Regions from separate parts of the Mesorhizobium sp. M0571 genome, predicted to be linked through region 3. Evidence: predicted binding sites of a transcription regulator. Region 3 holds the regulator's gene; each other region holds the start of a gene.

Region 1 (4,169 bases), on a different contig from region 3:
GATCGCGCAGAGACACGCGGAAGTTTTTTTCGCCAGCGAAACCCCGACGACCTGATGGGGAGTCGCGCCAGCAGGGTGGGCGCCACGTCCAGTGCCACCGACCATGCGAGATGCCGATTGTTGGCGCGTCTGTCAGTTCGCGCGGCCATATTCATTCTGGTGCCAATCTGTTGCCTTTTCTGCTTTTCCCATGCGTTTTAGGCCGAGCCATTTGTGAAGCGGGCGGTCAATGGATCTGCGCCTCGCGATTGCCTGCCGTTGCCTGGTTGATCTGGGCGGCATAATCCGAGAGCGAACGCTGCAACCGCGGTTCGAATTGCGCGAAGTTGAACCGGACTTCATCCGCCGTCAGGAACTGGTGGGTTGCGCCGGGAAAGCCGGCGACCATCACAAGGTCGCCTTCCTTGACGCCTTCACAGGCTATGGGTAGCCAACTCTTCGGCCGGTAAGGCACATTGTCGCGCGCATATGGCCGGGAGCAATCATCAGGAGCGACATAGGCGCGATAAAAGCCGAAGTCGCCTGTGTGGCGCGGCCACATCCAATTGTCCGTTTCGCCGCCGAAGTTACCGATGCCGAGCGCGGGCGCATAGACAAGGCGCACGTCCTCGATTTCGAGCTTCTGCTGGAGATAGTAGGAGGCGCCGCCATAATAGGCCCCAACGTCGCAGCGGCGATTGGGCTGTCCTTCACATGCGGCGATCAGGGCCTTGCGGTTCGTGGCGAGCCGCTCATAGCGGGCAAACCATTCAGCTTGTCCGAGACGCCCTTGAGCATTTCGGCGGTCACATCCCGCATGTCCTCGATCACATAGATTCGGCTGCCTGGCGCCGCGGGCAATTCTTCACCCAGGGCTCTTCGCCAGAAACCCGTCTGTGAGATAGTCCTGGCCCTCCTTGCTGTGGTATTGGATGGATTCGAACACGCAGTGATGATTGGTTGCGACCAGCCCTTGTGGACTGACGAACGAGGCGGAGCATCCGCCCAGTGATACGATCGCGTTGAGCGGGTCAGCGTCCAGACGGCCCAGCTGGGCGGGATCGATCTGGAGCCCATCCGCGCGCATGGCCGCGCCCACTTCCGCAGTCTGGCCCGGCATCCACATATCTTCGTCCGCCGACGTAGCCGTGACCGTCCAGAGCAAGGCGATGGCAGTTGCTTTGGCCAAACATTTCAAATTCGAGTTCATGCTGACTGTCGCTCTCATCTTGCCTCCTGTTCTCCGCAGATTGGATTGGTGACTATCGGGATGGCCGGAGTCCTGGCGCCCGCGCGGCGGCCACACCGTAAAGACCGAGTGGACCGTTAACCGCAAGAGTCCTGATGGCGCTCACCTCTCATATTTGTCGCGGGCAACGTTTGCGGATCATCCGCTGCACCAATCGTGCCAAATAAATAAAGCCCTCAGTTACAAATGGTGAGCCGCCCCATCCATGTCCGATCTCCGACGTCGTCTACGTAAAGGGCTCAGTGCTTCCACGCTCGTTTGCTCTTCGCCGGTCCCTCTTCCGTCTTGACTAGCAGGAGCCTACGGCCTATCTGACTGCCGCGTTAGCACTCGCTTCTGGTGAGTGCTAAACACGCTCCGGCAACGGAGAACCGTTCAACATCCGCACCAGGGAAATCCAAAAATGGCAAAGTCGAATTTCCGGCCGCTGCATGACCGCGTGGTCGTTCGCCGGGTCGAGTCCGAAGCGAAGACCGCCGGCGGGATCATCATCCCCGATACGGCTAAGGAAAAGCCGCAGGAAGGCGAGATCATCGCCATCGGTTCCGGCGCCCGTGACGAGGTCGGCAAGCTCGTCCCGCTGGACGTCAAGGCCGGCGACCGCATCCTGTTCGGCAAGTGGTCGGGCACCGAAGTCAAGCTCAACGGCGAAGACCTTCTGATCATGAAGGAAGCGGACATCATGGGCGTCATCGGCTGACACGCCGCCGCCTTTCATCCGCACCATCCAATCTGAATTTCGGGCGAAATGCCCAGGAGTAAAAAATGGCTGCCAAAGACGTAAAATTCTCCCGCGACGCTCGTGAGCGCATGCTGCGCGGCGTCAACATCCTCGCCGACGCGGTGAAGGTCACGCTCGGCCCCAAGGGCCGCAACGTCGTCATCGACAAGTCGTTCGGCGCGCCGCGCATTACCAAGGACGGCGTCACCGTCGCCAAGGAAATCGAGCTTGAAGACAAGTTCGAGAACATGGGCGCGCAGATGGTCCGCGAAGTGGCGTCGAAGACCAACGACATCGCCGGCGACGGCACCACGACCGCGACCGTTCTGGCGCAGTCGATCGTCCAGGAAGGCCACAAGGCGGTTGCCGCCGGCATGAACCCGATGGACCTCAAGCGCGGCATCGACCTCGCCGTCGCCGACGTCGTCGCGACGCTGATCAAGAACGCCAAGAAGATCAAGACCTCGGAAGAAGTTGCCCAGGTCGGCACCATCGCCGGCAATGGCGACGTTTCGGTCGGCTCGATGATCGCGGAAGCGATGCAGAAGGTCGGCAACGAGGGCGTCATCACCGTCGAGGAAGCCAAGACCGCCGAGACCGAGCTCGAAGTCGTCGAAGGCATGCAGTTCGACCGCGGCTATCTCTCGCCCTACTTCGTCACCAACGCCGAAAAGATGGTTGCGGATCTGGAAGACGCCTACATCCTTCTCCACGAGAAGAAGCTCTCCAACCTGCAGGCCATGCTGCCGATCCTCGAGGCCGTCGTGCAGACCTCGAAGCCGCTGGTCATCATCTCGGAAGACGTCGAAGGCGAGGCCCTGGCCACGCTGGTCGTCAACAAGCTGCGTGGCGGCCTGAAGATCGCCGCCGTCAAGGCGCCGGGCTTCGGTGATCGCCGCAAGGCCATGCTGGAAGACATCGCCATCCTCACCGGTGGCCAGGTCATCTCCGAAGACCTCGGCATCAAGCTCGAGAATGTCGGCCTGAACATGCTCGGCCGCGCCAAGAAGGTGTCGATCTCCAAGGAGAACACCACCATCGTTGACGGCGCCGGCAAGAAGGAAGAGATCCAGGGCCGCGTCGCCCAGATCAAGCAGCAGATCGAGGAGACCACCTCGGACTACGACAAGGAGAAGCTGCAGGAACGTCTTGCCAAGCTGGCGGGCGGCGTTGCCGTCATCCGCGTCGGCGGTGCGACCGAGATCGAAGTCAAGGAAAAGAAGGACCGCGTCGATGACGCCCTCAACGCGACCCGTGCGGCCGTCGAAGAAGGCATCGTTCCCGGCGGCGGCGTCGCATTGCTGCGCGCTTCGCTGGCCATCACCGTCACCGGCGCCAACTCCGACCAGACCGCAGGCATCAGCATCGTGCGTCGCGCGCTGCAGGCTCCGGCCCGTCAGATCGCGGCCAACGCCGGTGCGGAAGCATCGATCGTCGCCGGCAAGATCCTCGAGAACAAGGGCGCGACCTTCGGCTACAACGCCCAGACCGGCGAATATGGCGACATGATCGCCATGGGTATCGTCGATCCGGTCAAGGTTGTGCGCACGGCTCTGCAGGACGCGGCCTCGGTCGCCGGCCTGCTGGTCACCACGGAAGCCATGATCGCGGAGGCTCCGAAGAAGGAGTCGGCTGGCGGCGGCATGCCGGCTGGTATGCCCGGCGGTGGCATGGGCGGCATGGGCGGTATGGATTTCTAATTCAGCCAATCTCGCAAGCTTACGGACAGGGCGGCAGCGATGCCGCCCTTTTTTATGTGCCGAGCATGATCGACAGCTTTAGACGTGCAAGTCCTCTACGCAGCCTGATGGCGGCGAAGCGCAACGGCGTCGTCGTGAGACGGGGTCTGGCCGTGTCCTTTCGTTCAGCCGCTGGTCGAAACTCACGATGATCGTGCTGCCTTCCGCCGTGCGTCGATCTTTACAGGGCTGCGAGAAGGCCTTGCCAACGGCTGGCAGACCCTGGTTGCGGTAGAACTCATCGCATCGTTCGAAGGGCTCCGATACCTGATGGCCTATGGTCGTCAGCTCTTTCAATTGGAACTCGTCTTTTCGGCCATGATCGTGGTCGGCCTGACCGGATTGGTGATCCACGGCCTGCTCACGCTTGCCGAAAACTATCTGCAACGCTGGCGTCCGGAGACCCCACGATCAGCCTGATCACGATTGCAGGTCGGGATAGGCTGTCGCGGCGCTTCCATCGCACCGCCGGCCTTCCGCT
Region 2 (4,169 bases), on a different contig from region 3:
AGCACTTGTGACGGCGCCCTCGGGCGAACGCTTCTTCAGCATCTCGGCGTGTTACATCGGCCCACTCGACGAGGGCGAGCAAATCGTCCAGCCATTGAGAGAGTATGGCACGCCGGTTGAGCGCCGGATTGCTCCTGTGCAGTATCTTCAAATCCAATCGGCGGGGGACAGCCTCTTTCCGCGCGGGCGGCGCTACTACTGGAAGGCGCAGTTCATGCGCGAAATTACAGACCAGGCGATCGATACGATGCTTGCGGCTTACATGACTGCACCCCGCGAATCGCTTCTGGTCCTGCAGCAGGTTGGCGGCGCCATCTCGCGAGTACCGATGGACGAAACGCCCTATGCCAACAGGGATGCGCTTTATGATTGCTTCCCGATATCGATCTGGGACAATCCGGCTGATGACGAAACGCACATCCGATGGGCGCGCGACCTGTGGGATGCGATGAGACCTTTCTCGACCGGCGGCGTCTACGCCAATAATCTCGGCGAGGAAGGCACGGACCGGGTTCTGGCAGCTTACGGCGAAAACTACCCGAGGTTGGCCGCACTAAAAAACAAATATGATCCCACCAATTTCTTCCGCTTGAACCAGAACATCAGGCCAACCACCTAAGCGATTTCCGCCGCGGCCGGCGCAGGCCGATGCTCGAAATGCTGCGGCGCTGCTACAGCTCCAGGTTCCAGTTCTGGCCGACCAGATCCTTGCCGAAGGAATGGTGGCGCTCCTCGTCGGCCAGCTTGAACCCGGCCGCCTCATAGATGCGGCGCGCTGAGGTGAGCACGTCGTTGGTCCACAGCGTCAGTGTCCTGTAACCCTTGGCGCGGCAAAAGCCGACACATTCCTCGACCAACCGCTTGCCGATGCCGAGCCCGCGCGCCGAAGGCTCGACATAGAGCAGGCGCAACTTCGCCACCTCGTCCGACTGGTGCACGACGAACACCGAGCCGACGACCTCGCCTTCCCGCTCGACGATCCAGCTGCGTTCCCATTTCGGATCGAAGGATTTGACGAATGCGCCGAGGATTTCGGCGACCAGCGCCTCATAGCTCTCGTCCCAGCCATATTCCTGCGCGTAGAGCAGGCCCTGCCGATGGATGATCCAGCCGATGTCGCCGACCTGCAGAGGCCGCAGCATATAGGGAATTTTGGGCTCGGCGCTTCCGCCCAGCAGGCGCTGCACCGTCTGCATGGCCTTGACCAGCCTGTCCTGTTCGGGGACCGAAAGCCGGTCGAGCAAAGCTGTGACCTGATCGTGCGAGCCCTGGTTCAGCGGCGCGAAGGCCTGCTGCCCGGCCTGGGTCAGCGCGATCGACGAGCGCCGCGCATCTGCCTCGATCGTGGCGCGCTCGACCAGATCACGCCCCTCGAACTTCTTCAGCAGCCGGCTGAGATAACCGGCATCGAGGCCGAGATCGCGCGCAAGATCGGTGGCGGTCAGGCCATCGCGATGCGCCAGTTCATAGAGCACCCGCGCTTCGGTCAGCGAGAAGGTGCTTTTCAGCAGCCCTTCGTCGAGCAACCCGATCTGGCGGGTATAGAAGCGGTTGAAGGCCCGCACCGCGTCGATCCGCTCCTTGCCTGGGTGATGATGAATCGTCATGGCATCCTCCTGCCGGCAAGATCAGCCATTTAGTTGACTTAGTCAAGTATATGTTTGAAGCAATTGTCCTGGTGATGCTCACTGGGCGCCTTGACTCGCGTGAGCCACCAGCCTATTTCAGCGCCACGTTAGCACTCCCCCAAGATGAGTGCTAACTACATGTCCGGCGCCGCCGGACGGAGGAACTGTTCTCACCATTCTCATCGAGGAATAAAAAATGGCAAAGTCGAAGTTCCGCCCGCTTCATGACCGCGTGGTCGTACGCCGGGTTGAATCCGAATCCAAGACCGCGGGCGGGATCATCATCCCCGATACGGCTAAGGAAAAGCCGCAGGAAGGCGAGATCATCGCCGTCGGTTCCGGCGCCCGTGACGAAGCCGGCAAGCTCGTCCCGCTGGACGTCAAGGCCGGCGACCGCATCCTGTTCGGCAAGTGGTCGGGCACCGAAGTCAAGCTCAATGGCGAAGACCTTCTGATCATGAAGGAATCCGACATCATGGGCATCATCGGCTGAATACCGGCCTCACCCTCAACTGAATTTTCGGGCTCAATCCAAGCCCCTGCCAGGAGCTAAAAATGGCTGCCAAAGACGTAAAATTCTCCCGTGACGCTCGTGAGCGCATGCTGCGCGGCGTCAACATCCTCGCCGACGCGGTGAAGGTCACACTCGGCCCCAAGGGCCGCAACGTCGTCATCGACAAGTCCTTCGGCGCGCCGCGCATTACCAAGGACGGCGTCACCGTCGCCAAGGAAATCGAGCTTGAAGACAAGTTCGAGAACATGGGCGCGCAGATGGTCCGCGAAGTGGCGTCGAAGACCAACGACATCGCCGGCGACGGCACCACGACCGCGACCGTTCTGGCGCAGTCGATCGTCCAGGAAGGCCACAAGGCGGTTGCCGCCGGCATGAACCCGATGGACCTCAAGCGCGGCATCGACCTCGCCGTCGCCGACGTCGTCGCAACGCTGATCAAGAACGCCAAGAAGATCAAGACCTCGGAAGAGGTTGCCCAGGTCGGCACCATCGCCGGCAATGGCGATGTTTCGGTCGGCTCGATGATCGCGGAAGCGATGCAGAAGGTCGGCAATGAGGGCGTCATCACGGTTGAGGAAGCCAAGACCGCCGAGACCGAGCTCGAAGTCGTCGAAGGCATGCAGTTCGACCGCGGCTATCTCTCGCCCTACTTCGTCACCAACGCCGAGAAGATGGTTGCGGATCTGGAAGACGCTTACATCCTTCTCCACGAGAAGAAGCTCTCCAACCTGCAGGCCATGCTGCCGATCCTCGAGGCTGTCGTGCAGACCTCGAAGCCGCTGGTCATCATCTCGGAAGACGTCGAAGGCGAGGCCCTGGCCACGCTGGTCGTCAACAAGCTGCGTGGCGGCCTGAAGATCGCCGCCGTCAAGGCGCCGGGCTTCGGCGATCGCCGCAAGGCCATGCTGGAAGACATCGCCATCCTCACCGGTGGCCAGGTCATTTCCGAAGACCTCGGCATCAAGCTCGAGAATGTCGGCCTCAACATGCTCGGCCGCGCCAAGAAGGTGTCGATCTCCAAGGAGAACACCACCATCGTCGACGGCGCCGGCAAGAAGGCCGAGATCCAGGGCCGCGTTGCCCAGATCAAGCAGCAGATCGAGGAGACCACCTCGGACTACGACAAGGAGAAGCTGCAGGAACGTCTCGCCAAGCTGGCGGGCGGCGTTGCCGTGATCCGCGTCGGCGGTGCGACCGAAGTGGAAGTCAAGGAAAAGAAGGACCGCGTCGATGACGCCCTCAACGCGACCCGTGCGGCCGTCGAAGAAGGCATCGTTCCCGGCGGCGGCGTCGCATTGCTGCGCGCTTCGCTGAGCATCAAGGCTGTCGGCGCCAACTCCGACCAGACCGCAGGCATCAGCATCGTGCGTCGCGCGCTGCAGGCTCCGGCCCGCCAGATCGCGGCCAACGCCGGTGCGGAAGCATCTATCGTCGCCGGCAAGATCCTCGAGAACAAGGGCGCGACCTTCGGCTACAACGCCCAGACCGGCGAATATGGCGACATGATCGCCATGGGTATCGTCGATCCGGTCAAGGTTGTGCGTACGGCTCTGCAGGACGCGGCCTCGGTCGCCGGCCTGCTCGTCACCACCGAAGCCATGATCGCGGAGGCTCCGAAGAAGGAGTCGGCTGGCGGCGGCATGCCTGGCGGCATGGGCGGCGGCGGCATGGGCGGCATGGGTGGTATGGATTTCTAATCCAACCCATCAGCCTTGAGATACAGAAAGGGCGCCGAAAGGCGCCCTTTTTGTTTGCTTTGTTTAGCGGGTTGCCCGCTCAGACGGCGGCGTCAATACGCCGCGAGGGCGAGAGCTTTGCCGGCAATGCACCTTCAATCACCGCGGCGACTTCGTCGGCCACCGCCAGCACCGGGGCGCGGTCGCGGGTGGCGCGTGCGATCACCATCAGCCCTTCCAGTGATGATTCGACCAGCAGCGCCAGCGCATGCGCGCGGCGCTCGGGCACCCCTGCCCTGACGAAGGCCGCCCTGAGCAAGCCTATCCATTGCTCGAAAGCCGAGCGGCACA
Region 3 (4,169 bases):
TTGGGTGAATTCCCTCGGGCCGGATTCGATTACTCCAGCGCAGGAGACGATTCGGCCCCGTTAAGAGCGACCGTCTCCATAGGTGATGCGCCAGATGGTGCCGTTACCGTCCTCGGTGACGATCAGCGAGCCGTCCTTGGCCATGGCGACACCGACCGGGCGGCCCCAGACGGCGTCGTTCGAGATCACGAAGCCGGTCATGAAGTCCTCATACGCACCGGTCGGCTTGCCGTCCCTGAATTTGAGCCTCACCACCTTGTAGCCGGTCCTGGCGCCGCGGTTCCACGAACCATGCATGGTGACGAAAGCGTCACCGTGATAATCCGCCGGAAAGTTCTCGCCGTCGTAGAAGGCTATGTTCATCGGCGCCGAATGCGCTTGCATCAGCACGTCGGGGACAGTGGCCTTGCCGGCGAGGTCGGGCCGCTCGCCCTGATGGCGCGGATCGTCGTGATTGCCGATGTAGTACCAAGGCCAACCATAGAAAGCGCCGTCCTTGACTTCAGTTGCAAATTCGAACGGCACATTGTCGCCGAGTTCGTCGCGCTCGTTGACGACGCACCACAACGCGCCGGTGGCTGACTGCACGGTCATGCCCGTACAGTTGCGCAGGCCGGTGGCGACAGTTCGGGGATTTTTGCCATCCGGGTCGAAGGCGAGCACATCGGCACGGCCGTCCTCGGAGCCCCAGGCCGCACCGAGCGGCTTTGATTTCGCCCAGGCGTCGAGGCCGCCATCCGGCTCCTTATCCATGTCTTCGGCGACGTTCGAGGCGGAGCCAACCGACAGATAAAGCGTCTTGCCATCCGGCGAGAAGGCGATGTCGCGGGTCGAGTGACCGCCCGACGGGATTTTGGCGACAATGGTTTCTGGTTTGCCGGACGCCTTTAGGTCGCCGTCGCGATAGGGGAAGCGGACGATGCTGTCGCTGTTTGCGACATAGACCCATTGCGGCTTGTCCCCTGGCGGATAGAAGGCGATGCCATATGGATAACTGAGCCCCTTGGCGAAGATCGCTTTCTCGATGGGCTTGGCGCTGCCCTCGGCGAGACGATAGACGCGTATCTGGTCGGCATGGCTGTTGGCAACGAACAGGTCGCCATTCGGAGCGACGCGCACGACGCGCGGATTGACGATGCCGGATGCGATCATTTCGGCCGAGAAGCCCGGCGGCAATTCTGGCTTGGCGCTTTCGGGCCGTTCCGCCACGCCGGCGCCGTTCGAAGCGGATTGGGCGGGATCGGCTGTCGGCATGTCTTGCGGCCCGATCAGGCGGCGGATGCCAGGCCTGTCGGCGTGCCAATCGCCAAAAGCGGCTTCGCCTTTGAGCACCTTCTGATCCGCCTGCTGGGCGGATGCCGGTGTCGCAACAAGGAGAGCAGCGGCAATGGCCGCAAAGCCGCCAGATCGGATCATCATCGTCCTTCGGGATTCGCCTCGAAGAGGACAAACGGGATGAGGCATTGGTCGTTCCAAGCGGGCGTCCAGCACACGAGGATTTGAAGCCGAACCCCGGTTACTTGCCAGCGGCGTAGAAATCGTCGTCGAGGCGCTTTTCCAGCGCGACCAGATCGGCCGGCAGCGGCAAGCCCATGGCCCGCATCTCCCCCAGCTTTTCGCGCAATTGCTCCTGTACCTCGTGCTGATCTTGGGGCTGGTTGACCATTTCCTCGAGCAGCAGGCTGATCTGGGCCTTGAACGATTCCAGCGCCATTCTTTTTCTCCTTGCGGCAGGCCGCGGCGGCTCCTAGCGCAGCATGCGCGAAATCAGCTGCGCGGTATAGTCGACCATCGGTACTATGCGCGCATAATTCAGCCGCGTCGGCCCGATCACGCCGAGCGCACCGACGACGCGCGCATCCTTGTCGCGATAGGGTGCCACCACCAGTGATGAGCCCGACAGCGAAAACAGCTTGTTTTCCGAACCGATGAAAATGCGCACGCCCGGGCCTTCCTCGGCGAGGTCGAGGAGCTGGATCAGCCCATCCTGGGTCTCGAGATCCTCGAACAAATGCCGCAGCAGCTCGATGTCGGCCTGGGCGGTGACGTTTTCCAGGAGATTGGCGCGGCCGCGCACGATAAGCCGCCCAGGCACCCCGCTTTCGGCACCTGCCCAGACCGCCAGGCCCTTCTCGACCAGATCCTGCGAAAGCGTGTCGAGGGCTGCCCTCGTCTCTTCCTTGATGCGGGCGATCTCGACCCGCGCCTCGGCCAGCGTGCGGCCGCGAATATGGGCGTTGAGGAAGTTCGAGGCTTCGTGCAATTGCGAGACGGTGATGCCGGCGGGCAGGTCGATGACGCGGTTTTCGACGTCGCCGTTCTGCGAGACCAGCACGGCAAGCGCCTTGGTCGGCTCGAGCTGGATGAATTCGATGTGCTTCAGCGCCACCTCGTTTTTGGCGGCGAGCACGAGGCCGGCGCCGCGCGACATGCCGGATAGCATCTGGCTGGCCTCGGTCAGCATATGCTCCAGCGTCGCGCCCGAGCCGGAGGCGCGTACCTGCGCCTCGATGGTGCGGCGCTCCTCGTCGGAGAGGTCGCCGAGCTCCATGAAAGCATCGACGAAGAAGCGCAGGCCAGCCTGGGTCGGCAGCCGGCCGGCCGAGATGTGCGGCGCGTAGATCAGGCCGAGATGCTCGAGGTCGCTCATCACGTTGCGGATTGTGGCCGGCGACAGCGACGAGGGCAGGATGCGCGACAGGCTGCGCGAACCGACCGGCTCGCCATCCCTCAAATAAGAATCAACGATGCGCCGGAAGATGTCGCGCGAACGCATGTCGAGCGATTGAAATGCGGGCGATTGAAGCGCGTGCGACGGGAGCACGTGTGATTGCGAACCGGGATCGACTGCCTTGGTCATTCGAGCCAAAAACCTCCGGCCCGAAGATATAGACTTCTGCGGCGTCGGCGCAACCGGTCCATTTTCCTTTGCGCCTCACGCCCCGTGCGGCTACAAGCCGGCCAAGATTCCGAAGAAAGAAAGAAGCCTGAATGCGCCCTTCCAAACGCCAATTCGACGAAATGCGCCCCATCTCCTTCGAGCGCGGCGTCTCCAAGCACGCGGAGGGCTCGTGCCTGGTGAAGTTCGGCGACACACATGTGCTGTGCACGGCCAGCCTGGAGGAAAAGGTGCCGGGCTGGATGCGCAATTCCGGCAAGGGCTGGGTGACGGCGGAATACGGCATGCTGCCGCGCTCGACCGGCGAGCGCATGCGCCGCGAGGCGTCGGCCGGCAAGCAAGGCGGCCGCACACTGGAGATCCAGCGGTTGATCGGCCGTTCCTTGCGCGCGGTGGTCGATCTGCAGGCGCTCGGCGAGCAGCAGATCACCGTCGACTGCGACGTGATCCAGGCCGACGGCGGCACGCGCACCGCTTCGATTACCGGCGGTTGGGTGGCGCTCTACGACTGCCTGCGCTGGATGGAAGCCCGCCAGATGGCGAGCCTGGGCAAGGTGCTGAAGGATCACGTTGCGGCAATCTCTTGCGGCATCCATGATGGCCAGCCGGTCATCGATCTCGACTATATCGAGGATTCCTCGGCCGGCACCGACGCCAATTTCGTCATGACCGGCAAGGGCGGCATTGTCGAAATCCAGGGCACGGCCGAGGGCGAGCCGTTTTCGGAAGAGCAGTTCGCGGCGCTGATGAGGCTGGCCAAGAAAGGCATTCAGCGTCTGGTCAGCCTGCAGCAGATGGCCGTGGACTGATCTTCAGTTTATGACGATGAGGTTGACGATCCTGTGACTCCTTCCGCAATCCTGGAATCAGCACTCTACGTGACGGATCTTGCTGCCGCGGAAGAGTTCTATTCCGGCGTGCTCGGGCTCGATCTGCTCGGCAAGGTCGGCGGCAGGCATCTCTTCTTCCGCTGCGGCGACGGCGTGCTGCTCATCTTCAACGCCGAAGCGACCAAAGTGCCGCCGGCGCCCGATGCCAGGCTGCCAGTGCCGCCACATGGCGCGGTCGGCGAGGGCCATCTCTGTTTCGCCGCAAGCGCCGACGAGATCGTGCGCTGGAAAGCGCATCTGGAAGCAAAGAGCATCGCCATCGAAAGCGAGTTCGAGTGGCCGCAGGGCGGCTGGTCGATCTATATTCGCGACCCCTCGAGCAATTCGATCGAATTCGCCGAGCCAAGAATCTGGGGCATCTGATGCATTCGCCAACTGTT

What was found. The regulator HrcA, encoded in region 3, represses chaperone genes, less so after heat shock. The targets are predictions, from matches to a motif close to GTTAGCACTCNCNNNNNGNGAGTGCTAAC.
Region 1: a site for HrcA is predicted at 1,551-1,579, ahead of groES (co-chaperone GroES). Genes of this name have one in related genera too.
Region 2: a site for HrcA is predicted at 1,735-1,763, ahead of groES (co-chaperone GroES). Genes of this name have one in related genera too.

What each region holds. Positions count from the first base shown of each region.
Region 1 is NZ_JAMYQT010000038.1:22,061-26,229, forward strand. Features, by position in the region: partial or broken gene NKI85_RS28955 (S46 family peptidase) at 227-1,207, opposite strand; gene groES (co-chaperone GroES) at 1,632-1,928, shown strand; gene groL (chaperonin GroEL) at 1,994-3,649, shown strand; gene NKI85_RS28970 (hypothetical protein) at 3,959-4,108, shown strand.
Region 2 is NZ_JAMYQT010000028.1:15,514-19,682, forward strand. Features, by position in the region: gene NKI85_RS26275 (FAD-binding oxidoreductase) at 1-619, shown strand, start outside; gene NKI85_RS26280 (bifunctional helix-turn-helix transcriptional regulator/GNAT family N-acetyltransferase) at 672-1,607, opposite strand; gene groES (co-chaperone GroES) at 1,825-2,121, shown strand; gene groL (chaperonin GroEL) at 2,184-3,839, shown strand; gene NKI85_RS26295 (TetR/AcrR family transcriptional regulator) at 3,919-4,169, opposite strand, start outside.
Region 3 is NZ_JAMYQT010000014.1:96,248-100,416, forward strand. Features, by position in the region: gene NKI85_RS18095 (PQQ-dependent sugar dehydrogenase) at 61-1,416, opposite strand; gene NKI85_RS18100 (hypothetical protein) at 1,517-1,714, opposite strand; gene hrcA (heat-inducible transcriptional repressor HrcA) at 1,748-2,860, opposite strand; gene rph (ribonuclease PH) at 2,992-3,708, shown strand; gene NKI85_RS18115 (VOC family protein) at 3,742-4,152, shown strand; gene rdgB (RdgB/HAM1 family non-canonical purine NTP pyrophosphatase) at 4,152-4,169, shown strand, end outside.